DNA from 4 places in the Bacillus shivajii genome. Region 4 is predicted to be linked to each of the others. Evidence: a T-box and tRNA genes for the amino acid it is inferred to sense, from the RefSeq annotation. Region 4 holds a T-box; the other regions hold tRNA genes.
What was found. A T-box is a leader RNA that pairs with one kind of tRNA and senses whether it is charged. The one in region 4 lies ahead of leuS (leucine--tRNA ligase), so its partner is inferred to be a tRNA-Leu.
Positions count from the first base shown of each region.

Region 1: it has a tRNA-Leu gene. The T-box ahead of leuS (leucine--tRNA ligase) is inferred to sense a tRNA for this amino acid. The anticodon was not compared.
Region 2: it has a tRNA-Leu gene. The T-box ahead of leuS (leucine--tRNA ligase) is inferred to sense a tRNA for this amino acid. The anticodon was not compared.
Region 3: it has a tRNA-Leu gene. The T-box ahead of leuS (leucine--tRNA ligase) is inferred to sense a tRNA for this amino acid. The anticodon was not compared.

Region 1 covers NZ_CP084703.1:502,108-509,373, reverse strand. Annotated here, with positions in the region: rRNA gene LGQ02_RS02590 (16S ribosomal RNA) at 1-1,220, opposite strand, end outside; tRNA gene LGQ02_RS02585 (tRNA-Ile) at 1,368-1,444, opposite strand; tRNA gene LGQ02_RS02580 (tRNA-Gly) at 1,513-1,586, opposite strand; tRNA gene LGQ02_RS02575 (tRNA-Pro) at 1,631-1,707, opposite strand; tRNA gene LGQ02_RS02570 (tRNA-Arg) at 1,753-1,829, opposite strand; tRNA gene LGQ02_RS02565 (tRNA-Leu) at 1,853-1,938, opposite strand; tRNA gene LGQ02_RS02560 (tRNA-Leu) at 1,961-2,045, opposite strand; tRNA gene LGQ02_RS02555 (tRNA-Asp) at 2,064-2,139, opposite strand; tRNA gene LGQ02_RS02550 (tRNA-Val) at 2,171-2,246, opposite strand; tRNA gene LGQ02_RS02545 (tRNA-Glu) at 2,455-2,529, opposite strand; tRNA gene LGQ02_RS02540 (tRNA-Ser) at 2,540-2,630, opposite strand; tRNA gene LGQ02_RS02535 (tRNA-Asn) at 2,638-2,712, opposite strand; tRNA gene LGQ02_RS02530 (tRNA-Asn) at 2,884-2,958, opposite strand; gene LGQ02_RS02525 (SprT family protein) at 3,104-3,568, opposite strand; gene cmpA (cortex morphogenetic protein CmpA) at 3,756-3,887, shown strand; gene LGQ02_RS02515 (Tex family protein) at 4,068-6,260, opposite strand; gene LGQ02_RS02510 (STAS domain-containing protein) at 6,460-7,266, shown strand, end outside.
Region 2 covers NZ_CP084703.1:1,044,449-1,051,714, forward strand. Annotated here, with positions in the region: tRNA gene LGQ02_RS05000 (tRNA-Met) at 134-210, shown strand; tRNA gene LGQ02_RS05005 (tRNA-Asp) at 233-308, shown strand; tRNA gene LGQ02_RS05010 (tRNA-Phe) at 312-387, shown strand; tRNA gene LGQ02_RS05015 (tRNA-Thr) at 395-470, shown strand; tRNA gene LGQ02_RS05020 (tRNA-Tyr) at 530-614, shown strand; tRNA gene LGQ02_RS05025 (tRNA-His) at 724-799, shown strand; tRNA gene LGQ02_RS05030 (tRNA-Gln) at 815-889, shown strand; tRNA gene LGQ02_RS05035 (tRNA-Gly) at 897-971, shown strand; tRNA gene LGQ02_RS05040 (tRNA-Cys) at 983-1,056, shown strand; tRNA gene LGQ02_RS05045 (tRNA-Leu) at 1,082-1,170, shown strand; tRNA gene LGQ02_RS05050 (tRNA-Leu) at 1,207-1,291, shown strand; gene ppc (phosphoenolpyruvate carboxylase) at 2,289-5,042, shown strand; gene LGQ02_RS05060 (coiled-coil domain-containing protein) at 5,378-6,355, opposite strand; gene LGQ02_RS05065 (polysaccharide deacetylase family protein) at 6,578-7,174, opposite strand.
Region 3 covers NZ_CP084703.1:1,953,736-1,961,001, forward strand. Annotated here, with positions in the region: rRNA gene LGQ02_RS09540 (23S ribosomal RNA) at 326-3,261, shown strand; rRNA gene rrf (5S ribosomal RNA) at 3,345-3,461, shown strand; tRNA gene LGQ02_RS09550 (tRNA-Ala) at 3,470-3,545, shown strand; tRNA gene LGQ02_RS09555 (tRNA-Ser) at 3,657-3,749, shown strand; tRNA gene LGQ02_RS09560 (tRNA-Gln) at 3,844-3,918, shown strand; tRNA gene LGQ02_RS09565 (tRNA-Gly) at 3,924-3,998, shown strand; tRNA gene LGQ02_RS09570 (tRNA-Leu) at 4,033-4,121, shown strand; tRNA gene LGQ02_RS09575 (tRNA-Arg) at 4,231-4,307, shown strand; tRNA gene LGQ02_RS09580 (tRNA-Pro) at 4,313-4,389, shown strand; tRNA gene LGQ02_RS09585 (tRNA-Gly) at 4,438-4,511, shown strand; tRNA gene LGQ02_RS09590 (tRNA-Ile) at 4,525-4,601, shown strand; tRNA gene LGQ02_RS09595 (tRNA-Glu) at 4,654-4,728, shown strand; tRNA gene LGQ02_RS09600 (tRNA-Val) at 4,732-4,807, shown strand; tRNA gene LGQ02_RS09605 (tRNA-Met) at 5,003-5,079, shown strand; tRNA gene LGQ02_RS09610 (tRNA-Met) at 5,496-5,572, shown strand; tRNA gene LGQ02_RS09615 (tRNA-Met) at 5,989-6,065, shown strand; tRNA gene LGQ02_RS09620 (tRNA-Met) at 6,341-6,417, shown strand; tRNA gene LGQ02_RS09625 (tRNA-Asp) at 6,458-6,533, shown strand; tRNA gene LGQ02_RS09630 (tRNA-Phe) at 6,537-6,612, shown strand; tRNA gene LGQ02_RS09635 (tRNA-Thr) at 6,620-6,695, shown strand; tRNA gene LGQ02_RS09640 (tRNA-Lys) at 6,923-6,998, shown strand; tRNA gene LGQ02_RS09645 (tRNA-Leu) at 7,006-7,090, shown strand.
Region 4 covers NZ_CP084703.1:3,328,189-3,335,454, forward strand. Annotated here, with positions in the region: gene LGQ02_RS16160 (alkaline phosphatase) at 1-1,270, opposite strand, end outside; gene LGQ02_RS16165 (hypothetical protein) at 1,806-1,997, opposite strand; gene leuS (leucine--tRNA ligase) at 2,184-4,601, opposite strand; T-box leader at 4,727-4,983, opposite strand; gene LGQ02_RS16175 (MDR family MFS transporter) at 5,081-6,283, opposite strand; gene LGQ02_RS16180 (GerAB/ArcD/ProY family transporter) at 6,464-7,266, shown strand, end outside.

The sequences.
Region 1 (7,266 bases), 1.6 Mb from region 4:
GCATGATGATTTGACGTCATCCCCACCTTCCTCCGGTTTGTCACCGGCAGTCACCTTAGAGTGCCCAACTAAATGCTGGCAACTAAGGTCAAGGGTTGCGCTCGTTGCGGGACTTAACCCAACATCTCACGACACGAGCTGACGACAACCATGCACCACCTGTCACTCTGTCCCCCGAAGGGGAAAGCCCTATCTCTAGGGTTGTCAGAGGATGTCAAGACCTGGTAAGGTTCTTCGCGTTGCTTCGAATTAAACCACATGCTCCACTGCTTGTGCGGGCCCCCGTCAATTCCTTTGAGTTTCAGCCTTGCGGCCGTACTCCCCAGGCGGAGTGCTTAATGTGTTAACTTCGGCACTAAGGGCATCGAAACCCCTAACACCTAGCACTCAACGTTTACGGCGTGGACTACCAGGGTATCTAATCCTGTTTGCTCCCCACGCTTTCGCGCCTCAGCGTCAGTTGTAGGCCAGAAAGTCGCCTTCGCCACTGGTGTTCCTCCACATATCTACGCATTTCACCGCTACACGTGGAATTCCACTTTCCTCTCCTACACTCAAGTCCCCCAGTTTCCAATGACCCTCCACGGTTGAGCCGTGGGCTTTCACATCAGACTTAAGAGACCGCCTGCGCGCGCTTTACGCCCAATAATTCCGGACAACGCTTGCCCCCTACGTATTACCGCGGCTGCTGGCACGTAGTTAGCCGGGGCTTTCTGGTTAGGTACCGTCAAGGTGCCGCCCTATTCGAACGGCACTTGTTCTTCCCTAACAACAGAGCTTTACAATCCGAAGACCGTCATCACTCACGCGGCGTTGCACCGTCAGGCTTTCGCCCATTGCGGATGATTCCCTACTGCTGCCTCCCGTAGGAGTCTGGACCGTGTCTCAGTTCCAGTGTGGCCGATCACCCTCTCAGGTCGGCTACGCATCGTCGCCTTGGTAAGCTCTTACCTCACCAACTAGCTAATGCGCCGCGGGCCCATCTTACAGTGTTAGGATAAATCCCAACTTTTACAATAGAGTCATGCGACTCTATTGGTCATCTGGTATTAGCCCCGGTTTCCCGGAGTTATCCCAGTCTGTAAGGCAGGTTGCCCACGTGTTACTCACCCGTCCGCCGCTGACCTCATAAAAGTAAACTTTTAATTGGTCCGCTCGACTTGCATGTATTAGGCACGCCGCCAGCGTTCGTCCTGAGCCAGGATCAAACTCTCCAATAAATTGTGATGAAAAAATCATCTTAAGAGTTTAATGTCTCTGACATCAAAAAAAAAAAAAAAAAAAAAAAAAAAAAAAAAATTCATTGACGGGATATTTTTATATCCCATTTCGCTTGGCTTTTTGTTTAGTTTTCAAAGGTCAATATATGGTGGGCCTGAGTGGACTCGAACCACCGACCTCACGCTTATCAGGCGTGCGCTCTAACCAGCTGAGCTACAGGCCCTCAAGCAACATTAACTACTATATCATCGATAAGATAATGATGCAAGAGTTATTTTAAAATAATTTTCATGGAGCGGGTGATGAGAATCGAACTCACGACATCAGCTTGGAAGGCTGAGGTTTTACCACTAAACTACACCCGCATATATTATAAATGACTACCTTATTATAAAACACTGAAATATCCTGGTCGGGAAGACAGGATTTGAACCTGCGACCCCTTGGTCCCAAACCAAGTGCTCTGCCAAGCTGAGCTACTTCCCGTATTATTTTTCGGATTAGCGCTGACAACTGATAAGAGATAGTTAATGGCGCGCCCGAGAGGAGTCGAACCCCTAACCTTTTGATCCGTAGTCAAACGCTCTATCCAATTGAGCTACGGGCGCCTATATTAGGCTGTTATATAAAATGGTGCGGTCGAGAGGATTTGAACCTCCACGGGGTCGCCCCCACTAGGCCCTCAACCTAGCGCGTCTGCCGTTCCGCCACGACCGCAACAAATGAAAGATTATTATAATGGTGCGGGTGGAGGGAGTCGAACCCCCACGCCCGAAGGCACTAGATCCTAAGTCTAGCGCGTCTGCCAATTCCGCCACACCCGCACACTAAAATAAAAAAAATGGCGGTCCCGACGGGAATCGAACCCGCGATCTCCTGCGTGACAGGCAGGCATGTTAACCGCTACACCACGGGACCACACTATTTGACGTCTATTATATTTAATTAATGGTGGAGGATGGCGGGCTCGAACCACCGACCCCTTGCTTGTAAGGCAAGTGCTCTCCCAACTGAGCTAATCCTCCCTATTTGTTTGAAATAAGCGGCGAATCTCTTTGTCAGATGCGCTCACTCACATCCTCACGTATGTGGTATACGCTCCAGTGCTCGTTCCCTTTCTTCCTCGACCTTCTTGCTTCTTTCAAACAAAACGATCTGCATAAGGGGCGGCGAATCTCTTTGTCAGATGCGCTCACTCACATCCTCATGTATACGAGACTTTGAAAAAACTAATGGTGACCCGTAGGGGATTCGAACCCCTGTTACCGCCGTGAAAGGGCGGTGTCTTAACCACTTGACCAACGGGCCTAATATTTAATGGCGGAGAAGGAGGGATTTGAACCCTCGCGCCGCTCACACGACCTACTCCCTTAGCAGGGGAGCCCCTTCAGCCACTTGGGTACTTCTCCATAAGAATGGCTCCACAGGTAGGACTCGAACCTACGACCGATCGGTTAACAGCCGATTGCTCTACCACTGAGCTACTGTGGAATATTGTTAGTGTTTTTTTGCGACTTTTATATCTTACACAATCAACAAGATTATGTCAACTGTTTTTTTACGGAGTCGCATTCTCTCTTAATTATATTTATCTGCTTACTTTTAGCTTGTCCCATTTATTAAGGAACAAAAATGAGTAAGGACTTCCCCCAAAAAAAGAAATGGCTCCACAGGTAGGACTCGAACCTACGACCGATCGGTTAACAGCCGATTGCTCTACCACTGAGCTACTGTGGAATAATAACGACAATTATTATTTTAAACAAAGATAATATTAATGTCAAACCCACGTTACTGTAGTTGTTCACTTCCTTAATGTTGTTGGTAGGCTCTCTTGATGAGATTTATATAATAGCATAGAGATTTAATAAAAATCAACTTTTTATCCAGAAATCGTTTTAACAATTTTTAACTTTCCTTTACACTTCCCACAAACATACTTCTTCGTATCTATTCTTCTTTTCCTTTTATAGATTAAATCACAAGAAGTACATTGGTACATATGAATGACCTTAGATTTTTTCCGAGTCCCAGGGAGTGTTTGACAATGCCTCGAGCCACCAACCGCTTTTAGCAAATTTTTAAACTCTCTATCTTTATGCATGTACCCTTTTCCTTCAATGTGTAAGTGGTAATGGCAAAGTTCATGCTTAATGATTTTTACTAACTCTTCATATCCGAAGTGTTCATAATGCTTTGGGTTGATCTCAATATGGTGATCTGCTAATGAGTAACGCCCCCCTGTTGTTCTTAACCTATTATTAAAATATGCATCATGCTGGAACGGCTTATTAAATGAATTTACCGATATCTGTTCAACTAACTGTTGTAATTGTTCATTATTCACTTCCTAGACACCCTCCTTTCCCAAGCCCACTTCAATACTTCAGTATCTATACTCCGCTATTTACAGCTTGTAAATATTACGTTCTTGTTATATCTTCATCAATTTGAAAACAAGGACAATCCTTCGAACATATATTAATTAATACTATCCGAACTATCATTTAATACGAACGAAAGGAGGTTACTTTATGCCCTCTTGGCTACGCAACCAATTACAAGAGGCCTATCAGCGTAAGGACCTGCGTAGAATCCGGATTTTAAACCAATGTTGGTTTTATTATAAAAGATCCACGCCATACTCGTCATCTAAATCACAATAAGATACTACTATAGAAATTTTTTAAGTTCTAATCTTTGATTGCCGAGCCTATAGGCGTTACTAGAACCATAGTTGAACTTATACACTTTAAAATTTTCACAGCGTCGAGTATTTTCTTACCAAAAGATTTGTAGATTCTTAACGATTTTAAAAAAGAGGGGATCCCCCCCTCTTTCCCAAGTTAGCCATTTGTCAGTTGCTTTTCCGGTTTTAACATCGTTAAGGCAATTCGTCCCTTTTTCATATCGACATCATCAACCCATACAGTAACAACGTCACCGACAGAGACAATTTCCATCGGATGTTTTACAAAGCGGTTGGCTAGCTTTGATATGTGGACAAGTCCATCTTCTTTTACACCAATATCTACAAATGCTCCAAAGTCAACAACATTTCTTATCGTCCCTTGTAACTCCATTCCCTTTGAGAGGTCATCCATTGATAACACATCAGTTTTAAGAACAGGCTTTGGAACATCCTCACGTGGATCACGCCCAGGTCTAGATAATGCATCAAGAATGTCTTGAAGCGTTGGAATACCTACACCGTATTTGTCAGCAAGTTCATTCACATTCAATTGCTCTATTCTTTCCTTAATATCAGTTGTCCCTAAATCCTCTTCCTTAATACTTAAGTCTTTCATGATTTCCTTTGTAACGGAATAACTTTCTGGGTGAATGCTTGTACGGTCTAGCGGTTGGTCACCATCAATAATCCTTAAGAAACCTATACTTTGTTCATATGTTTTATTCCCTAAACGCGGGACCTTCTTCAATTGTTTTCTATTTATAAACTTTCCTTCTTCTTCTCGGTATTTCACAATATTATTGGCTACGGATTTTGATAAGCCTGAAACATATTGTAATAATGAAGAAGAAGCAGTATTTAAGTTAACTCCTACTTGGTTTACAACTGTTTCAACGACGAAAGTAAGCTGGTCATTTAACTTCGACTGTGTGACGTCATGTTGATATTGACCAACGCCAACTGACTTCGGGTCAATTTTCACGAGCTCTGCAAGCGGATCTTGTATTCTTCTTGCAATAGAAACAGCACTCCGCTCTTCCACTTGTAAATCAGGGAACTCTTCTTTCGCTAATTTTGAAGCAGAATAAACACTCGCTCCCGCTTCATTTACAATTAAATAGTACAATTTACGATCTACTTCCTTCATTAGATCAGCAATAAATTGCTCAGTTTCACGAGATGCCGTACCATTTCCGATCGCAATCATTTCAATTTGATATTTTTCAATAAAGGATTTCACTTTTTCCTTTGCTTGGTCAACTGCATTTTTTGGTGGTGTCGGGTAAATGACATCAATATCAAGCACTTTTCCTGTTTCGTCTACAACCGCTAACTTACAACCTGTCCGATACGCTGGGTCCACCCCTAGCACAATTCTGTCTTTAAGAGGTGGTTGTAACAATAAATTACGCAAGTTTTCTGAGAAAATATGAATAGCTTGTTCTTCCGCCTTTTCAGTCATTTCTTTTCGTATCTCACGCTCTATGGATGGCTCGATTAAGCGTTTATAACTATCTTCAATTGCTTCTTTTAGCTGTACTTCAACAATGCTCCTACTATGTTTAATGATTTTTGATTTTATATATGTTATTACTCTATCTCGAGGTGCAACAATAGCAACTTTTAATACATCTTCTTTCTCACCTCGGTTTAGGGCTAGAACACGATGCGGGACGATTTTTTTTATTTCTTCACTATACTCATAGTACATTTCAAAGATATTTTTTTCGTCCTCAGCTTTTGATTTTTTCTCCGCTGAGATTTTACCTTCTTTAAATGTCATTTCTCGAATTTGCTTTCGAATATCGGCATCATCTGAAATATATTCACTAATGATGTCTTTTGCTCCTTGAATAGCATCTTCAACATCATTTACTTCTTTTTCTTCATTTATGTATTTCTCTGCTTCCTCTTCTATCGCCCCACTTTTCGGCAAAGCGAATATCCATTCTGCTAGTGGTTCAAGCCCTTTTTCTTTTGCGACTGTCGCTTTCGTTCTCCGCTTTTGTTTGTAAGGGCGATATAAGTCTTCTACTTCTTGTAACTTCGTTGCGTTTTCAATATTTCCTTTCAACTCTGTGGAGAGCTTGCCTTGTTCATCTATAAGGCGAATGACTTCTTCTTTTCTTTTCTGTAAATTAGACGCATACTCCCACGCTTCAAGAATTTGACGAATTTGCTCTTCGTCTAAGCCTCCAGTTAACTCTTTTCGATAACGTGCGATAAACGGGACTGTATTTCCTTCCTCATTAAGTTCTATAACACTTTTAATTTTTGTATCCTTTAATTTCACTTCATTTGTAACCTGTTTTAATAATTCATTTTGCTGCTCCGTCCACTCCAACATAATACCTCCTCAAAATATATACGGTGTGTCCATCATAATTATACTTTATCTTCCCAAAGAATGAAAATTACCTTTGACACACCTCTTCTAGCTAAAAAATATCGAATCATTCGAATTGTCATAATCGTTTTTGTTATGTAAAATAAAAGACGTTATGTAGATGAACTCTAAATGATCATATATTCTAGGAGTGAATGTCATGGGCCTAACATACGAAAAGGAATATACAGATTTTTTTAACAACAAAAAAGATGAATTTCTAAATGAATTGTTGAATGAGGCTGTTAATGCTCGAGAAAAAGTAAAAGAGATTCAACGCATCGGAAATATCGACCTCTTATCGAACGCCCATAACCTTGTTATGTATTCACTCAGTGGGAATGATGAAGTGTTAGAAGCGTTTGCAAAAAAAGAAGGGATTGCGTGGGCTAGCCATGATTTAACGCTCGACTTCAAGCTCGAGTGGGTTCAGTCTATCCGTAGAACACTTTGGCGCTTTCTACAGAGGTTCGAAGAAGAGAAAGACAAACAGACAGGAAGTGAGAACTTCTACAACCTTGAAAAACAAGTGAATGACCGTATCGATCGGTTCTTGACTGGATTTTTCCTAAATTATTCTGAGTATAAAGATCAGCTAATAAAATCTCAACGAGAACTAGTGGAGAATTTATCGGTACCCATCATCCCGATCTCTGATAAAGTCTGTGTCCTACCTCTGATTGGAGAAATCGATGTAGGTAGAGCTAGTAGAATTGAGGAGAAAACACTAAAAGAAATAGGTAGTCTCCGTATCGAAACGATTGTCATGGATTTCTCAGGAATTGCACATATAGACAATAACGTTATTGATCATATAATAAAAACAATCGACGGGTCTAACCTCATGGGATGCTCTTGTGTTATCACTGGCCTACGATCTGAAATTGTAAAGAAATTCACTAGCCTTAACTTAAAATTTGAGAGTAAAGCAGCAACGAAGGCTACATTGCAGCAAGCATTAGAAGAT
Region 2 (7,266 bases), 2.2 Mb from region 4:
GGAGCAACGAGCGCAACATCGTCGAATGATCTACGAGTTGTCTCGACGCATAAACTACAAAGCGGTGCTAGAAGAGGAAGAGACAGTCTAATATGCTACGGAGCATAACATTATCCGTAAGCTTTCATAACGACGCGGGGTGGAGCAGTCTGGTAGCTCGTCGGGCTCATAACCCGAAGGTCGGTGGTTCAAATCCGCCCCCCGCAACCAAATTTTAAATACATATTTGTGTGGTCCCGTGGTGTAGCGGTTAACATGCCTGCCTGTCACGCAGGAGATCGCGGGTTCGATTCCCGTCGGGACCGCCATTTGGCTCGGTAGCTCAGTCGGTAGAGCAACGGACTGAAAATCCGTGTGTCGGCGGTTCGATTCCGTCCCGAGCCACCATTTTTTTGCTGGCCTAGCTCAATTGGTAGAGCAACTGACTTGTAATCAGTAGGTTGGGGGTTCAAGTCCTCTGGCCAGCACCATTTTTTATTTTCTCTTGACGAATTATAAAAGATTCGGTAATATATTTATTGTCTCATTTGGAGGGGTAGCGAAGTGGCTAAACGCGGCGGACTGTAAATCCGCTCCCTCAGGGTTCGGGAGTTCGAATCTCTCCCCCTCCACCATTTGAATACTGAACGAAACTTACAAAACCATAATTTTAAATTTATCAGTATTTTTCTGAACATAATACAAGGGTTTAGATTATACTGTTTAATGTATATGATTATTATGGCGGTTGTGGCGAAGTGGTTAACGCACCGGATTGTGGTTCCGGCATTCGTGGGTTCGATTCCCATCAGCCGCCCCATTCGAGATAAATTAAAGGGCTATAGCCAAGCGGTAAGGCATCGGATTTTGATTCCGTGATTCGCAGGTTCGAATCCTGCTAGCCCTGCCATTTTCATGCGGAAGTAGTTCAGTGGTAGAACACCACCTTGCCAAGGTGGGGGTCGCGGGTTCGAATCCCGTCTTCCGCTCCAGAATAACATATGGCGGCATAGCCAAGTGGTAAGGCATGGGTCTGCAAAACCCTGATCCCCGGTTCGAATCCGGGTGCCGCCTCCATAATAAAAAGTCCTTTATACCTCATGCCGGGGTGGTGGAATTGGCAGACACACAGGACTTAAAATCCTGCGGTAGGTGACTACCGTGCCGGTTCAAGTCCGGCCCTCGGCACCAATTATAATTTATCAATATATACTGCCAGTGTGATTTGCCGGTGTGGCGGAATTGGCAGACGCGCACGACTCAAAATCGTGTTCCTTCTGGAGTGTCGGTTCGACCCCGACCACCGGTACCATACATAAATGATAATCCAGCGACTCTTAACGATTTAAAAAACGTTGAGAGTCGTTTTTTTTGATTTTTCTGCTAAGTACGTGTAGACAATCAGATCGTACTGGAAAGTGAACATATAATTAGGAAGAATACTGAGAAGGGAAAAGCCTGTAAACTACGGTGAAACCGCCTCCCTTATTATATATAGGGAAAGTTCAGAAGAAGTGATATTGATGTTGGAATAAAGTCAAAATATCGAATCCATTTAGTTTAGTCCAAAAAATGAATGAAGGCTCTGTATGAAAAGACATCAAAGTTCAATTCACATTTCCTTTAGTTTCAATTACTTTTTCGTTCATGCTTTAACTAGTCATGTTATCGTCAAATACGGAACGTAGTTATATATTGCAAAATAGAAATACGTAATAAAAGTCCATCTATTTGATACGGTACAACTAGCATGATAGCCTGGATGGCAAGGCGAGTTTCCTGGCTTCCTGGTTTGACATCATGCTCATAAAGGACCGTGTCAAATAGAAATTATCTAATGTAATTTTAGTTGCAAAACGATGTATGAGTGCATTGCAATTTTATGTACTATAAAAATGCACAATCCATTATTTCATCATTTGCTAAGGAATACGGCTAACTTATCTACGATAGAATTTTCTTAAAAATTTGATTACTCATAGTCTAGTATGTTAATATAGTAAAAATCATAGAGAATAATAGTATCCTTTCAAGTTATGGGACGTTTTTTGTCCACCTTGGGACGTTAGAGGTCATGATTTTTTCATTATTGATCGATAGCGTAGGCATTACTTTACTAATTACCCTGCAGCACCATTTTACTTCAAGTCACCTTTAGATTTGTGAGTTAACTACGCTTCTCCTCATCATCCTCACGTACCAACTATGTATGCCCCGAGGATTCGTTGCTTGTTTCCTTGTGCGCCTTGGTGCTCTTTGTAAAACCAACTTTTTTCAATATATACTGAAAATATTAGGAGATGACTTATATGATAAATGTAACTGATAGTAGTTTACTTTTACGAAATGATGTGAAAAAACTCGGTAATATCCTAGGGGAAATTCTCGTTCATCATGGTGGTATCTCTTTATTTAACAAAGTCGAAGAAATCAGAGAAAAAACGAAAAACTTAAGAAAAAATTATGATGAAAACTTATATGAAAGTTTAAAAGAAGAGATTAATAGTGTTCAACCACCAGTTAGGCAACAAGTTATTCGTGCCTTTTCCATTTATTTTCACCTTATAAATATTGCCGAACAAAATCATCGTATTCGTCGCAGACGTCAATATCAATTACAAGATGAAGGCGCCGTTCAGCCTGTTTCAATTGAAAGTGCAGTTGCTGCACTGAAAGAGGACAAATTTTCTGAAGAAGTTATTCAACAAGTTTTAAATGATTTATCGATTGAACTCATTATTACTGCACACCCAACGGAAGCAACGAAGCGTACCGTACTTGAAACACAAAAGCGAATTTCAATGATCTTGCAACAATTCGATAATCCATTGTTAACACAGAAACAACGTGCCGATTTAGACGAAAGTTTGTTTAATGAGGTAACAGCTTTATGGCAGACGGATGAATTACGCCAACGTAAGCCTAGTGTTTTAGATGAAGTGAAAAATGGTCTTTATTACTTTGATCATACTTTATTTGAAGTGTTACCTGAGGTCCATCAAGAATTAGAAAATCAACTAAAAGACTACTATCCAAATAGTGATTACAAAGTTCCGAACTTTCTCCACTTTGGATCGTGGATCGGTGGAGACCGAGATGGTAACCCAAACGTGACTCCAGAAATTACATGGGAAACATTAAAGCTTCAAAGAAGATTAGTTATCAAAAAATATAAAGCAGCCGTTGTAGAATTAATGAAGCGATTTAGTCAGTCTACAACGCGCGTGTCAATTAGTGAAGATCTTATCGAATCAGTCGAAAAAGATGAGAAGAAGTATATGGATGAAGATGAAAAATGGCAAGTAAAAAATGAAATTTATCGTCGTAAGTTCGCGGTCATCCTTAAACGCCTTCGTAACGTCGGAAAATCAGATTATGGCTATAAAGCTTCAGAAGAGTTACTTCACGACTTAAAGTTCATTAAAGAAAGTGCCGAAAAGCATCAGCCAGCTCATAATAAATTAAAAACGATCCGTAAGCTCATTCGTCAAGTTGAATTGTTCGGATTTCATTTAGCGACACTTGATATTAGAAACCATAGTGGTGAACATGAAACTGCAATCACTGAAGTTTTAAAGGCTGTAAATATTACTGAAGACTATTCTGCTTTAAATGAAGAAGACAAGGTAAGCATTCTTGAACGAGTGTTGAACGAACCGAGGCCTCTTTTACTAATCGAAGAAGATTACTCGCCGGAAACACAAGAAGTATTAAAAACGTTCCAGATGATTAAAAAAGCACATACAGAGTTTGGTCGTCGCTCCATTGAAGTGTATCTCGTCAGTATGACGCAATCGGCAAGTGACTTACTAGAAGTGCTTGTCTTAGCAAAAGAAGCAGGGATTTATCGCTTACACGCAGATGGTAAAGTAGAGAGCTATTTACATGTGGCACCTTTACTAGAGACGATCGATGACTTAGTTGCAGGTCCTAAGATTATGAAAACATTGTTTGAGATGGACGTGTATCGTAACCATATCCACGAACGTGGCAATCATCAAGAAATTATGCTCGGGTACTCAGACGGTAGTAAAGATGGGGGGACGTTAACGGCGAATTGGAAGCTGTTTAAAGCACAAGAAGAAATTCATAATATGGCGAAGCAATTTAATATACGTTTGAAATTTTTCCATGGTCGTGGTGGTTCGTTAGGTCGAGGTGGCGGACCGTTAAATCGTAGTATTTTATCACAACCAGCTGAAACTTTAGGCGATGGCGTGAAAATTACTGAACAAGGAGAAGTGTTGTCGTCGAGGTACTTACTTGAAGATATCGCCTATCGTAATTTAGAACAAGCGGCGTCGGCATTACTTGAATCGTCAGCAAAAGCTTCTAAAAGCTCTCTCGAAGGGAATATTCGTGATAAAGCATGGGAAGAAGCGATGGAAGAGATTTCAAAACATTCTTTGAAAAAATATCAATCTCTCGTTTTTGGCGATAGAGATTTCTTAACGTACTTTACACAAGCTACACCGTTAAAAGAATTAGCAGAGCTAAATATTGGATCAAGACCAATGAGTCGAAAAGGAAGTCAACGCTTCGAAGATTTACGTGCGATTCCATGGGTTTTTGCTTGGACACAATCAAGGCAAATGATTCCGGCTTGGTATGCGGCAGGCACTGGGTTACATGCTTTTGTGACGAAGAGAGAAGATAACTTACAGTTGCTACAAAACATGTATAAAAACTGGCCATTCTTCCAATCAACAATCAATAATTTACAAATGGCATTATTGAAAGCAGATTTACCAACGGCTAAAGAATATATTCACTTAGTTGAAGATGGAGAAATTGCAGATCGTATTTTTAACGATATTTCTGATGAATATAATAGAACGCGGGAAGTTTTATTAAAAATTACTGGTCATCAACAACTCCTTGATCACGCACCAAGTATTCAAGAGTCAGTTGATCGACGTAATCCTTATGTAGACCCACTCAACTTCCTCCAGGTTGATTTGATTCAAAAAATGCGTGATGCAGAAGATCAAGATGAGGAACTATTAACGGAAGTACTCTTAACCATTAGTGGCGTTGCTGCTGGCTTAGTAAATACAGGTTAATAAGAGGGGGCCAGCTAATACTGAGCAAGATTAGTTATTGTAGCTACGAGTTATTATTCACAAACGTATAGGTTGGGTCACGAAAGGGTCACATAGAAATGTTCTATGTGACCCTTTCCACTCTGAGTTGTATGCTGGGCTGCGATCACATAACTTCTAAATCACATTGTAAAAGCGTGTCATTGTCTTATATATTTTAATCTTTCATGAAAAATAGGAGGAAGTTTATTGGAATGGATTTACGAATGGGAGCAATCGTGAGGAAAGACAAAATACCAAATCCATTAAGAATTTGGTTAAAACAACATGATATGAAGGTAAAAAATATCGAACTTTCATTCACATTTCGTATTTTTCAGCTCATGTTTTAACTGTTTAATCTTCTCTTCTAATTGAGCAATCAGCGAGAAACTTCTTTGAAGTCCGGTGATGTTATCGTCAAATACGATATTAAACACTTCAGTTTGTTGTTGTAATTCCTCGTTCATTGGTTGAGAAGAACGATTTTCAGATGTTGTTTTAAGGTGAGTTAATTCATTCGTTAGTAGTTCTATTTGATAATTTAATTGTTGGTTAAGGCTCGCTTCAAATTCTAATTCTTCATTTCGTTCAATAAGCTGTTCGTTTAAACGATCGACTTGTTGTTGCCACCCATTTTGAAGATCTTTATATTTATCAACTTTTGCAGATAACTCTTGGATTTTTGAATCATTTTCATCTATTTGTGCTTGCAATTGAATAATGACAGAAGCATTCGTATCAATTTCGCCTTGTAAATTTTCTTTTTCGGTGAGTAACTTTGCGTTTGCTTTTTGTAATTTAAGGTAGTTTTTATAAGTAGATTCATATTCTTGTTTTACTGTATTCAGGTGCTCGACTTCTAACGTTAATGTATCGATTTGAATATCAAGATCTTGTTCATAGTTTAAGTGTTCCGTTATTTGCTCTTCAGCTTCGGAAAGCTTGTTTTGCAACTTGATTACTTTCTCTTGCCACTGTTTTTGTTCACCTTCAAACAGTTTTATAAAATGTTCACTTTCATCTTGAAGTTCAGTCACTTTCCTTTCATACTCAGTGTTTTTCGCTTCTAATTTGGCGGTTAATTCGTTGAGCTTCTTACGTAGTTCGTTCGATATATTTTGTTGGATTTCTAACTCGTTTTTGTATTGTACGTTTGTTGTTTTGTATTCGTTGCTTTTTTGGTGAAGCTGGGTTTTATATTTTGCAAGCTCAGATTTTAAGTGAATAATCAATTGCTGAAGTTGGGTTCTTGATTTCCTCGAATTTCGATATATGTTCGCATTTGGATTCACATATCTTCCCCCTTAACGGCTTCCTATTTAATTTCAATAGGCTTCTACCTTATTTTATGTAAGATAAATGCCTAGCGTTACCTCTGTAAAAAAATAGGAAATGATTCCTGATACTGATGGTTAGGGACAGTGGATAATGAAAGAACTATTTAATAGTAAGTTATTAGATGGTTTTGTTCCTTTATTCGGACGTTGATGTACCTTATACAGTCCAATATACACCTATAGAATTGTAAAACGAAATCCTTTCTTCTTTAGGCAATCAACAAGTTGAGGCAAAACTTTAACAGTTTGTTTTAATTCATGAAGCAATATTATTGAACCATACCTTGCATAGTCACAGACATTTGTAATGATTTGGTCTGGACTGTTTTTATGTTCCCAGTCATATGAACAGATCTCCCACATAACAGGTTGAAGGTTAAGTTCGTCTAAAATAAGCATTGTGTCTTCGTTGTATTGGCCGAAAGGAGGACGGAAGTACTGAACTTTCTTCCCAGTTATGCTCTCTATAATAGTTATACTCTTTTTAATGTGATCATATTGCTGTTCTTTGCTTAACTGAATTAAATTTTTATGATTGTGGGCGTGTGATTGAATAGTGTGCCCTTCATTGATCACTCTTTTCCAAGGACGTTCTGTGTAAAAAAGCTTAGATTGCCAAAAGAACATGGCTGGTACTTGTTTTGCTTTTAAAATATCTAAAATTCTATTAGTGTACCTTCCAGGTCCATCGTCAAAGGTTAAAACGGTAGATTTATCACTAGATCTTAACTGCTGAACATTTTTTATCCACCGATGATCTTTGAGGTCGTACACGACCTCGTTTTTTACTGCTCATGGATGACGAAACATTCATATCACCTCGATTGTTTTTCCCTTATTTATATTATCCACAGTATAGTTATATT
Region 3 (7,266 bases), 1.4 Mb from region 4:
TCACGTCCTGTGATAACGCCGAAGCTAGCACATCCTGTGCGTCGTTGTTCTTTGAAAACTAGATAACAGATATAGACTGATTGATCTTCACCGGTTGTTTGAAACGAATTCAGTAATGGATTCGACAGAGTACAACCGAGTGTCTTAGAAGGTTAATATGACGCCACAAGCTTTTGTAAAACTCGATTTGAAATTGAGTTTGCAAAGAGGGTCAAGTTATTCGAGGAAGCAAGGAATGGAGCGACTGAGCGTATGTTTAAAGGATACGTGACAGGAGCGACAGACGACGCTGACGAAGAAGAACGAAGGCCATCTGCAGCAAAGTGGTTAAGCTAGAAAGGGCGCACGGCGAATGCCTTGGCACTAGGAGCCGAAGAAGGACGGGACGAACACCGATATGCTCCGGGGAGCTGTAAGTAAGCTTTGATCCGGAGATTTCCGAATGGGGGAACCCACCACCTGTAATGAGGTGGTATCCATACCTGAATACATAGGGTATGAGAAGGCAGACCTGGGGAACTGAAACATCTTAGTACCCAGAGGAAGAGAAAGCAAATGCGATTTCCTGAGTAGCGGCGAGCGAAACGGAACTAGCCCAAACCAAGAGGCTTGCCTCTTGGGGTTGTAGGACACTCCATACGGAGTTACAAAGAAACGGAGTAGATGAAGCGACCTGGAAAGGTCCGCGGGACAAGGTAAAAGCCCTGTAGTCGAAACTTCGTTTCCTCCGGAGTGGATCCTGAGTACGGCGGGACACGTGAAACCCCGTCGGAATCTGGGAGGACCATCTCCCAAGGCTAAATACTCCCTAGTGACCGATAGTGAACCAGTACCGTGAGGGAAAGGTGAAAAGCACCCCGGGAGGGGAGTGAAAGAGATCTTGAAACCGTGTGCCTACAAGTAGTCGGAGCCCGTTAATGGGTGACGGCGTGCCTTTTGTAGAATGAACCGGCGAGTTACGATTACGTGCAAGGTTAAGTTGAAGAGACGGAGCCGCAGCGAAAGCGAGTCTGAATAGGGCGAATGAGTACGTGGTTGTAGACCCGAAACCGTGTGATCTACCCATGTCCAGGGTGAAGTCCAGGTAACACTGGATGGAGGCCCGAACCCACTCACGTTGAAAAGTGAGGGGATGAGGTGTGGGTAGGGGTGAAATGCCAATCGAACTCGGAAATAGCTGGTTCTCCCCGAAATAGCTTTAGGGCTAGCCTCGAGGGAAGAGTATTGGAGGTAGAGCACTGATTGGACTAGGGGTCCCCACAGGATTACCGAATTCAGTCAAACTCCGAATGCCAAATACTTATCCTCGGGAGTCAGACTGCGAGTGCTAAGATCCGTAGTCAAGAGGGAAACAGCCCAGACCATCAGCTAAGGTCCCCAAGTATACGTTAAGTGGAAAAGGATGTGGAGTTGCTTAGACAACCAGGATGTTGGCTTAGAAGCAGCCACCATTGAAAGAGTGCGTAATAGCTCACTGGTCGAGTGACTCTGCGCCGAAAATGTACCGGGGCTAAACGTATCACCGAAGCTATGGATTGTCCTTACGGACAGTGGTAGGGGAGCGTTCCAAGGGCGTTGAAGCTCAACCGAGAGGATGGGTGGAGCGCTTGGAAGTGAGAATGCCGGTATGAGTAGCGAAAAGAGGGGTGAGAATCCCCTCCGTCGAAAGCCTAAGGTTTCCTGAGGAAGGCTCGTCCGCTCAGGGTTAGTCGGGACCTAAGCCGAGGCCGAAAGGCGTAGGCGATGGAAAACAGGTTGAAATTCCTGTACCACCACGTCACCATTTGAGCAATGGGGGGACGCAGGAAGGTAGGGTAAGCACGGCATTGGATGTCCGTGTCCAAGCAGTTAGGCTGGTAAGTAGGTAAATCCGCTTACCGTAAGGCTGAGCTGTGATGGCGAGCGAAATTTTAGTAGCGAAGTTCCTGATCCTACACTGCCTAGAAAAGCCTCTAGCGAGGTGACTGGTGCCCGTACCGCAAACCGACACAGGTAGGCGGGAAGAGAATTCTAAGACGCGCGGGAGAACTCTCGTTAAGGAACTCGGCAAAATGACCCCGTAACTTCGGGAGAAGGGGTGCTCTATTAGGGTTTACGCCCGAGAGAGCCGCAGTGAATAGGCCCAAACGACTGTTTATCAAAAACACAGGTCTCTGCCAAGCCGCAAGGCGAAGTATAGGGGCTGACACCTGCCCGGTGCTGGAAGGTTAAGAGGAGGGGTTATCCCATTAGGGAGAAGCTCTGAATTGAAGCCCCAGTAAACGGCGGCCGTAACTATAACGGTCCTAAGGTAGCGAAATTCCTTGTCGGGTAAGTTCCGACCCGCACGAAAGGTGCAACGATTTGGGCACTGTCTCAACGAGAGACCCGGTGAAATTATATTACCTGTGAAGATGCAGGTTACCCGCGACAGGACGGAAAGACCCCATGGAGCTTTACTGTAGCTTGATATTGGATTTTGGTACAGCTTGTACAGGATAGGTAGGAGCCTTGGAAGCCGGAGCGCTAGCTTCGGTGGAGGCGTCGGTGGGATACTACCCTGGCTGTACTGGAATTCTAACCTCGGACCGTGATCCGGTTCAGGGACAGTGTCAGGTGGGCAGTTTGACTGGGGCGGTCGCCTCCTAAAAAGTAACGGAGGCGCCCAAAGGTTCCCTCAGAATGGTTGGAAATCATTCGCAGAGTGCAAAGGCATAAGGGAGCTTGACTGCGAGACATACAGGTCGAGCAGGGACGAAAGTCGGGCTTAGTGATCCGGCGGCACCGTATGGAAGGGCCGTCGCTCAACGGATAAAAGCTACCCTGGGGATAACAGGCTAATCTCTCCCAAGAGTCCACATCGACGGGGAGGTTTGGCACCTCGATGTCGGCTCATCGCATCCTGGGGCTGAAGTAGGTCCCAAGGGTTGGGCTGTTCGCCCATTAAAGCGGTACGCGAGCTGGGTTCAGAACGTCGTGAGACAGTTCGGTCCCTATCCGTCGCGGGCGTAGGAAATTTGAGAGGAGCTGTCCTTAGTACGAGAGGACCGGGATGGACACACCGCTGGTGTACCAGTTGTTCTGCCAAGAGCATAGCTGGGTAGCTACGTGTGGACGGGATAAGTGCTGAAAGCATCTAAGCATGAAGCCCCCCTCAAGATGAGATTTCCCATCACGTCAAGTGAGTAAGATCCCTCAGAGAAGATGAGGTTGATAGGTCTCATGTGGAAGCGTGGCAACACGTGGAGCTGAGAGATACTAATCGATCGAGGGCTTAACCAAAGTATTACATTAACCTTCAGACCGAAGGTCATCAGTCAAATGTTATCTAGTTTTGAGAGTACAATACTTCTCAATTTCATAAGTCCAGTGACGATAGCGGAGAGGTCACACCCGTTCCCATGCCGAACACGGAAGTTAAGCTCTCCAGCGCCGATGGTAGTTGGGGGCTCTCCCCCTGTGAGAGTAGGACGTTGCTGGGCTTTTTTGTGGGGCCTTAGCTCAGATGGGAGAGCGCCTGCTTTGCACGCAGGAGGTCAGCGGTTCGATCCCGCTAGGCTCCACCATTATATTTTTAAGGACAAATATTGTAGCTATATAGTTCAGTTGACTATAGCGCATGTTTGATACGAATGAGGTCGTGGGCTGGATTGACACCGCCTAGGCCATATGAATACGGAGGAGTACCCAAGTCCGGCTGAAGGGATCGGTCTTGAAAACCGACAGGGGCTTCATGGCCCGCGGGGGTTCGAATCCCTCCTCCTCCGCCATATTAATCTGTTCCCGTGATATAGCGGTTAAAATCCTAGTCACGCAAGAGACCGCGCATTTTATTTCCATCAACGCCCCTATATTTTAAATTAAAGGGCTATAGCCAAGCGGTAAGGCATCGGATTTTGATTCCGTGATTCGCAGGTTCGAATCCTGCTAGCCCTGCCATATATGCGGGAGTAGTTCAGTGGTAGAACACCACCTTGCCAAGGTGGGGGTCGCGAGTTCGAATCTCGTCTTCCGCTCCATTATTTTTTAAATAAATAATGATTCACAAGTCCTGCCGGGGTGGTGGAATTGGCAGACACACAGGACTTAAAATCCTGCGGTAGGTGACTACCGTGCCGGTTCAAGTCCGGCCCTCGGTACCAGCAATTTGTTACGATACTACGTTGAAATACTTCATAGCGAAGTAAAATCAGCAGTTGTGGAAGTGCACCATATATATTTGTAAGTTATATTTTTCAATAAAAGTTATTTGCGCCCATAGCTCAATTGGATAGAGCGTTTGACTACGGATCAAAAGGTTAGGGGTTCGACTCCTCTCGGGCGCGCCATAGAACGGGAAGTAGCTCAGCTTGGCAGAGCACTTGGTTTGGGACCAAGGGGTCGCAGGTTCAAATCCTGTCTTCCCGACCATGCAAGATATGTACTAGGATAAAAGTATTCACCTTAATAAATTAATATGCGGGTGTAGTTTAGTGGTAAAACCTCAGCCTTCCAAGCTGATGTCGTGAGTTCGATTCTCATCACCCGCTCCATTTTTAAAAAAATGGGCCTGTAGCTCAGCTGGTTAGAGCGCACGCCTGATAAGCGTGAGGTCGGTGGTTCGAGTCCACTCAGGCCCACCATACTACAATAACTTTGTTGAAGGTTAAACTGATTCTTGTGGAATTATAGATAGGCCCATTGGTCAAGTGGTTAAGACACCGCCCTTTCACGGCGGTAACAGGGGTTCGAATCCCCTATGGGTCACCATCTGGAGGATTAGCTCAGTTGGGAGAGCACTTGCCTTACAAGCAAGGGGTCGGTGGTTCGAGCCCGCCATCCTCCACCATTTACAATTACACACGACTCATAATCGTGTTCATAAAAAAATTATTATTAACGCCGCGGGGTGGAGCAACGAGCGCGACATCGTCGAATGATCTACGAGTTGTCTCGACGCAAAAACTACAAAGCGTTGCTAGAAGAGGAAGAGACAGTCAAAAACGCTACGGAGCAAAACATCATCCGTAAGCATTCATAACGCCGCGGGGTGGAGCAGTCTGGTAGCTCGTCGGGCTCATAATCCGAAGGTCGGTGGTTCAAATCCGCCCCCCGCAACCAATATTATTATCAACCTAAATAAAGACTATGAAAAGATGATTTGATTTCGTTGTGTAGTATTTAACATCCATGCATATCATGCAGGAGATCGTGGATTCTAGTTTCCGGCAGGACCGCCATTTGGCTCGGTAGCTCAGTCGATGGAACAATGATCAATTATTTCGCTGTAATACAGCGAGTTGTCTCGACGCACAAACTACAAAGCGGTGCTAGAAGAGGAAGAGACAGTCTAATATGATACGGAGCAAAACATCATCCGTAAGCTTTCATAACGCCGCGGGGTGGAGCAACGAGCGCAACATCGTCGAATGATCTACGAGTTGTCTCGACGCATAAACTACAAAGCGGTGGTAGAAGAGGAAGAGACAGTCTAAAATGCTACGGAGCAAAACATCATCCGTAAGCTTTCATAACGCCGCGGGGTGGAGCAGTCTGGTAGCTCGTCGGGCTCATAATCCGAAGGTCGGTGGTTCAAATCCGCCCCCCGCAACCAATATTATTATCAACCTAAATAAAGACTATGAAAAGATGATTTGATTTCGTTGTGTAGTATTTAACATCCATGCATATCATGCAGGAGATCGTGGATTCTGGTTTCCGGCAGGACCGCCATTTGGCTCGGTCGCTTAGTCGATGGAACAATGATCAATTATTTCGCTGTAATACAGCGAGTTGTCTCGACGCACAAACTACAAAGCGGTGCTAGAAGAGGAAGAGACAGTCTAATATGATACGGAGCAAAACATCATCCGTAAGCTTTCATAACGCCGCGGGGTGGAGCAACGAGCGCAACATCGTCGAATGATCTACGAGTTGTCTCGACGCATAAACTACAAAGCGGTGGTAGAAGAGGAAGAGACAGTCTAAAATGCTACGGAGCAAAACATCATCCGTAAGCTTTCATAACGCCGCGGGGTGGAGCAGTCTGGTAGCTCGTCGGGCTCATAATCCGAAGGTCGGTGGTTCAAATCCGCCCCCCGCAACCAATATTATTATCAACCTAAATAAAGACTATGAAAAGATGATTTGATTTCGTTGTGTAGTATTTAACATCCATGCATATCATGCAGGAGATCGTGGATTCTGGTTTCCGGCAGGACCGCCATTTGGCTCGGTCGCTTAGTCGATGGAACAATGATCAATTATTTCGCTGTAATACAGCAAGTTGTCTCGACGCATAAACTACAGAGTGGTGGTAGAAGAGGAAGAGACAGTCAAAAACGCTACGGAGCACAACATCATCCGTAAGTTTTCATAACGTCGCGGGGTGGAGCAGTCTGGTAGCTCGTCGGGCTCATAACCCGAAGGTCGGTGGTTCAAATCCGCCCCCCGCAACCAATATTATTATCAATCTAAATAAAGTATGAAAAGATGTAGTGGTCCCGTGGTGTAGCGGTTAACATGCCTGCCTGTCACGCAGGAGATCGCGGGTTCGATTCCCGTCGGGACCGCCATTTGGCTCGGTAGCTCAGTCGGTAGAGCAACGGACTGAAAATCCGTGTGTCGGCGGTTCGATTCCGTCCCGAGCCACCATTTTTTTGCTGGCCTAGCTCAATTGGTAGAGCAACTGACTTGTAATCAGTAGGTTGGGGGTTCAAGTCCTCTGGCCAGCACCATTTATTTTGACACGAAGCGTTACATCGTCCGTAAGCTTCATGAAACATCATCATCGCAAATACTGCGAGCCATTAGCTCAGTTACGAGCATTTTCATCACGAAACCGCTGCGAGTTGTTTCGACGCATTAGGCATCGAGGATAAGCTAGCAGAGGAAGAAACAGGTACGAAGACGAAGCGTTACATCGTCCGTAAGCTTCATGAGATATCATCATCGCAAATACTGCGAGCCATTAGCTCAGTTGGTAGAGCATCTGACTTTTAATCAGAGGGTCGAAGGTTCGAGTCCTTCATGGCTCACCATTTTTATGCGGGTGTGGCGGAATTGGCAGACGCGCTAGACTTAGGATCTAGTGCCTTCGGGCGTGGGGGTTCGACTCCCTCCACCCGCACCATTACATATTGATACCATCAAGTTTCTTGCAAATAGCAAGGAACTTTTTTTATTGTCTTTCGCACAGCTAAAAAGGGATTTATAATTAATAATGTTGGGCTCTATACTGAATGTTGTGGTCGCCCTTATGATTAATGGACAACAATATTTGGTTCTATACTGAATGTTGTGGTCACC
Region 4 (7,266 bases):
CTACTTCCCAACCAATTTCGTGTGCTAAAATCAGGCGTCCTTCAGGATCGTCGTTATCCCATACATTTTCTTGGAACTCACTAATTTCTTCCTCTGTTACTTCAATATTTGCATACTCTTGAAGTACTTCACGAATGCTTGCAGCAGTAAAGTTTCCTGTATCTTCATCGATCTCTAATTGTTGTGAAATATACTCCGGCGAGACGCCAACTTCTTTTAGTGCTTCAATATCCATTACCTCAGAAGCTGCGATCCCCATCGTTTCATGGTCAGATAAAACAACAACTAACGTTTCACCATCCTCTTCGGCCCAATCTACAACAGTCTCGACCGCATTATCAAATTCTACTGTCTCTTTCCAAATCCCAACAAAATCTGCTGCGTGAGAAGCGTGGTCAATTCTAGCTCCTTCTAGCATTAGGAAAAAGCCATCTTCATTTTGTGATGCAATTTCTATTGCTTTTTCAGACATTTCAATTAATGTCGGCTCTTCACTATCTCTTACTTCTCGGTCACTTACGTAATTCATAAAAGATGGGTTGAATAAACCTAAGAGTTTCGAGTCAGCGGCAGGCTCATAATCATCTAACTCTTCTTGATTCCGAACAATGTCATAGCCTTCGTCTTCAAAGTCTTGAAGTAAGTCATTCCCATCTTGAGCATCAGGTAAAAAGAAGTTTTCTCCACCACCTAATGCAATATCATACTGACCATCAAAGATATGCCGTGCAATTTCATCTTGCCCTGAACGGTGCTCAACTTTTGCAACAAACCCTGCAGGTGTTGCATCTGTTACCGTGTTCGTAGAGACAATCCCAACTGTTTTGCCTTGTTCTTTAAAAATATCGATGACACTCGTTAACTCATCGCCATCTGGTCCTACCCCAAGCATCCCGTTATTTGTTTTATCACCGTTTGCTAAAGCTGTCCCTGCTGCTGCTGAGTCAGTAACAATGTTGTCTGCAGAATATGTTCTTGAAAGTGCGACGTTAGGTAGTGTTTCCATAAACAATTCGCCTTCTTTTCCATGCTCGAAGAGACGGGCAACCTCCATTTGGCCCATCCCCATTCCGTCACCAATCATGACAATGACATTTTTAGGTTGTGGAGCTCCGGCTTCTTCCCCTTCGCCTTCTTCAGCTTGCTCTTCTTCTATACCATTGTCTCCTGTCACATCTTCTGTTTGATTTTGATCTTCTTCTGGCGCACACGCTGCAATTGCAAAAATTAAACAAATTAGCATAAGGATCCGTAAACTCTTTATTAACATTATAGAACCTCCTTCAATTATGTAATATTTTCTATATTAGCTTTGTTATAAAATAAAATATTATTCTTAGAATGACTCAAAAAATTGTTAAAAGAATTAGTAATAATGAAATGCAAAATTTTTTTATCCTAAAGAAAACTTGGCTTATCGCCAAGTCCTAATGGCGAAAGCCTTAGTTGCCGTTATACTTTAATCCTTTAGCAAAGTTAAAAATTCTTAAAGTGTAAAGAAAACTCGCCTATTGGCTAACCTCTATGGCGAAGACAGAGGCGTAGTTGCGACCCACAAGATGTGCTAGCACCGGCGTTCCTACAGGACGTCGGGTCTTAAGCCGGTAAGCCTTACTTTACACATTAAAATTTTAGACATTCTTAAAGTCTAAAAAAGGATAACTAAAACATTCAGTTCTAGTTACCCTTCAAAAATTCAACGATTATTTAACTTATTTTCCATACTAAATAGATGATCGACCTTCATTTATCCTATTCACATACCCGTCACCACTCATGCCGATAACATTTTTTAGTTCGGCTTATTAGTCATCATCTTCGTCATCATCGTCATCGTCATCTTCATCTTCGTCATCGTCATCTTCGTCATCTTGCTCTTCTTCAATTGGATCATCACCCTTTTCTTCCGTTTGTTGATTAGGGTCTTCTGGGACACATGCTGCTATTGCAAAAATTAAATATAGTAGAAATAGAAATTTGAAGGTTCTTTTCAACATATCAAGCCCTCCTTACTGTATGTAATATTTCTATATTAGCTTTGTTAAAACAGTCGTTATTATTCCATGTAACTATACTTTTATTAGATGTTCTTAAAGTCCCCTAACTCGGACCAAGACTACTAACTGTCCTCATGCAAAAAGAAAAATGCCCTCCAAATTGAAGGGCATTCATGAATCATTTATTTAATTTGCAACAATATTTACAAGTTTTCCTGGAACAGCAATAACTTTTCGAACAGTTTTGCCACTGATTTCTTCTTGGACTTTCTCAAGAGCAACTGCTTTTTGCTCCATTTCTTCTTTTGTTGCATCTTTGGCGATAACAAGCTTTGAACGGACTTTCCCATTAACTTGGACAACAATTTCTACTTCGTTTTCGACAAGTAAGGTTTCGTCGTACACTGGCCAAGATTGATAAGTGATTGACTCCGTATGTCCGAGACGGGTCCATAGCTCTTCAGCAATATGAGGAGCGACTGGTGAAAGAAGCTTCACGAACCCTTCTAGTTGTGATTTAGAAAGTTTTTCTTCTTTATAGGCTTCGTTAACAAATACCATCATTTGTGAGATGCCTGTGTTAAAGCGAAGCTCTTCAAAGTCTTCCGTCACTTTCTTTACTGTTTGATGGTACGTTCTCGTCATTGATTCGCTTACTTCATCGTCGACAATCACAGAATTCAACTCATCACCATCAGTGACAATTAATCTCCAAACACGATCTAAGAAACGACGTGCTCCATCTAATCCTGTTGTACTCCATGCAATCGATGCATCCAGTGGACCCATAAACATTTCGTAAAGGCGAAGCGTATCAGCACCATGTGACTCAATAATGTCATCAGGATTTACAACATTCCCTTTTGACTTACTCATTTTCTCGTTGTTTTCCCCAAGAATCATCCCTTGGTTAAACAGCTTCTGGAATGGCTCTTTCGTTGGAACAACCCCAATATCATATAAGAACTTATGCCAGAACCTCGCATATAACAAGTGGAGTACAGCATGTTCTGCTCCACCAATATAAATGTCGACTGGTAGCCACTTCTTTAGTTTTTCAGGATCTGCTAATTGTTCATCGTTATTTGGATCAATGTAACGAAGATAATACCAGCAACTTCCTGCCCACTGTGGCATCGTATTCGTTTCACGACGGCCAATTTCTCCTGTTTCTTTATCCTTTACATAAAGCCACTCTTCGTTATTCGCTAATGGGGATTCCCCTGTTCCTGCTGGCTTAAAGTCATCCATTTCTGGAAGGGTAAGCGGCAGTTCTTCTTCTGGAACAGGTTTCATCGTCCCATCTTCAAAGTGAATGATTGGAATTGGCTCCCCCCAATAACGTTGACGGCTAAATAACCAATCACGAAGGCGGTACGTGACCTTTTGCGTCCCTTTTTTATTCTCTTCTAACCATTGAATCATTTTCTTAATTGCTTCTTCATTTTCCAGACCATTAAGGAAATCCGAGTTTACGTGTGGACCATCACCAGTGTAGGCTTCTTTTGATAAATCTCCACCTGAAACGACTTCTTTAATAGGTAGGTTAAATGTTTGTGCAAATTCATAGTCGCGTTCGTCATGACCTGGAACAGCCATAATCGCTCCAGTTCCGTAGTTGACAAGTACATAGTCTGCAATCCAAATTGGCAGCTTTTCACCCGTGACTGGATGAAGTGCAAATGCTCCAGTAAATACACCTGTTTTTTCTTTCGCAAGCTCTGTTCTCTCTAGATCACTTTTCGTTGCAACTTTTTGTTTATAATCGGATACATCTTGCTCTTGCTCAGACGTCGTAATTTTCTCAACGAGTATATGCTCTGGGGATAGAACAAGATATGTCGATCCATATAGGGTGTCTGGACGAGTTGTAAATACCGTGATCGTGTCGTCTGTTCCATCGATATCAAAGTGAACATCTGCCCCTTCAGAGCGGCCAATCCAATTACGTTGCATATCCTTTAAGCTTTCTGGCCAGTCAAGGTCATCAAGGTCCTCTAATAGCCGATCAGCATATGCTGTAATTTTTAACATCCACTGCTTCATCGGACGACGTTCTACTGGGTGTCCGCCACGTTCGCTCTTTCCATCGATAACTTCTTCGTTGGCAAGTACTGTACCAAGTGCAGGGCACCAATTCACGGCAACTTCATCAACATACGCAAGACCTTTTTCATAAAGCTTTAAGAAAATCCATTGCGTCCATTTGTAATAGTTTTCATCTGTCGTATTTACTTCGCGGTCCCAATCGTAAGAAAAACCGAGTGCTTTAATTTGTCTTCTGAACGTGTCGACATTTTGTAGTGTAAATTCACGTGGATGGTTTCCTGTATCTAATGCATATTGCTCAGCTGGAAGGCCGAACGCATCCCACCCCATCGGATGCAAAACGTTATACCCTTGCATTCGTTTCATACGAGACAAAATGTCTGTTGCGGTATATCCTTCTGGATGACCTACGTGAAGGCCCGCTCCTGAAGGGTATGGAAACATATCCAATGCATAAAACTTCTCTTTCGTTGCATCTTCTTCTGTTTTAAACGTTTTATTTTCTTCCCAATGTTTTTGCCACTTATTTTCTATGGCTTGATGGTCAAAGGCCATTTTGTAAAACCTCCTTGAATGTTCATTTCTCTTTTCATATTAAAAGCTGTCTTAACCAATCAATACTTTGTCAATGTTGATGATAAGTGTTAAAAAAATAAAAAAACCTCCCATCCCAAGCATTGACAAGGGACGAGAGGTTGATTATCCTTCCCGCGGTACCACCCGAATTAACACAAAATTCGTGTTCACTCATTAAACCTGTAACGTCGGTGAAACGTCAAAAGGTACGTTAAGTATCATTCGAAATTTTTCTCACATTTTGAACACTGTTCCCTTTTGCAATTCAAAGGCGAGTTCATGAGTATCGAGGTTAACTTCCACCAGCCGTTAACTCTCTGAGGCTCGACAATTCATTACTACTCCTTATCATCATCTTTATTTCAAATTTACTAATTACTTTGTATTCTATGCACGTAAATGCCTGATGTCAAGGCTTTTTCATATCTTTGCCAAATCTCTTGTCAAATAAACACGATTTATGATGCTTGTGCTTCTGGTCTCTCAAATGTTTCTTTAATATTCCGATCAAATAATGTCGTTGAAATAAACGGAATAATAAATAAAACAACTAAAACATAAAACAGTACAGTCATCCCAAACACGTCTGCTAAAACACCACCAATGAATGGCCCTAACAGCCTCCCTCCAGTACCAACACTATTTACAATTCCTTGATAGAAACCAGCTTTCCCTTCTGGTGCAAGCTTATGGGCAATCGTCGGCACAGCCGGCCATACGAACATCTCACCAATTGTTAAAATCACCATTGCAACGACAAATGCCGTAAACACTTCAGCTTGTGATAGGACGAGATAAGCGACCATAAAAATCGATACGCCGACATAAATTTGTGCTTTTAATGAATGGACCCAGCGCACGATGAAAAATTTAATGAACGGCTGACAAAACACAATCATTGCCCCATTAATGGTCCATAGAATGCTATATTGATTTAATGGAATGCCTAAATTTTGTGTATGAACACTAATTGTCGTTTGCCATTGTACGTAAGCAATCCAACAAATTAAAAAGCCAATACATAGAATAATTAAAGCATGAAACCTCTTTTTATTTTCAACAACTTGTGACTGCTCAAATACGTTTGAAGTTTGCGCAGACACGTCTTGATTCACTTGTAAGTTTCTAAAAAAGATAAAAGCTAGAATAAAAAACGACAAATACATAATTCCATTGCCAAAAAACACAAAATCAAAGCGATAACTTGCTAATAGCCCCCCAAGAGCTGCTCCTGTTGCAACACCAACGTTTTGTGCCACATACATCGCATTAAATGGCCTTCTGCCACCTTCCGGCCATAGCGACCCTGCCATCGCGTACATACAAGGAATCATCATTCCTGCACCGAATCCAAGGCAAACTAGGAGAATCACATAAGCTATGATCGAGCTATGCAGCCATGCTAGCATAAAAGCACTGCTCAAGGTAATCGTCAGACCGCTCATAATTGTCTTATAACCGCCTATACGATCAAAAAGCTGACCGCCTATTAAATTTCCAATTACCCCTGCTCCCGCATTAAACATAAGAACCGTTCCTGCCACAGTCAACGTTTGTCCGAGCTCCTGGCTCATATAAATCGTGTTTAAAGGCCATAAAAAAGAGGCCCCTGTGACATTAATGGCCATGCCAATAACGAGAATCCATATAGCTCTAGGCATGAGCAGAATCCTCCCTATCCATTCTATTTCGTCTCTCTAAGTAATTTTAGAGGATGAGTGTCGTTTTCGCAATCTATTTTTTCCCTAAAGTAGTTGATGGATAAAAGTTTTCTACATCATTTTTGGATAAAAACACATTAAAATACAAAAGCTTAGGGAAAACGTTCAAAAGGGGATCTTATGAAGCAAAGTGAGTACTCTATTTCAGCAGTCGAACTAGGTATCGTGCTGATTTCTACAATCTTAGGTATCTCTCTCCTTATTATTCCTAGACATCTCATCGAACAAATAGGAACTCCAGATGGTTGGCTTTCGATCATTATATCAGGAGCCATTATGATGCTACTCATTTATATTTATTCAAATATACAAAAACATTTTCCAGGTCAAACGCTTATACAATTTTTTCGTAATGGAAGTTGGGGAAAATGGGGGTCAAAACTATTTAGTACATTCATCATGATATATTCTGTATTAATAATGGCCGTTGTCATTCGACTCTTTAGTGAAACCATTCAATTTTACTTATTAGATAAAACACCTCTAGAAGTGGTGGTAGCTTCCATGTTACTAATCACCTCTTACGGTGTATCAAAGCGTGTTCAAGGAGTGGTCCATTTACATTTAATGTTCTTTCCTATTATCACGGCTGTATTATTGTTTGTCCTCGTTGCAAATATTACGGAGGTTGATTATAGACATCTACTCCCTATCTTAGGTGAAGGCGTCCTTCCTGTGTTACAAGGCATTCCTGCAACAACGGTACCATTTATTGGTGGCGTCCCTATTTTATTTATCTTTATGGCCTATATGAAACAAAATGAACTGAAGCCATTAGTTATTAATGGCTTGTCACTTATGCCGATATTTTTATTCACTGCAATCGTGACCATTTGTTACGGTGTACTAGGTTTAGAAGTAAATAATTACTTAACGTTTCCTACGATGGAGATTGTAAAAGAAATAGAAATCCCCGGCGGTTT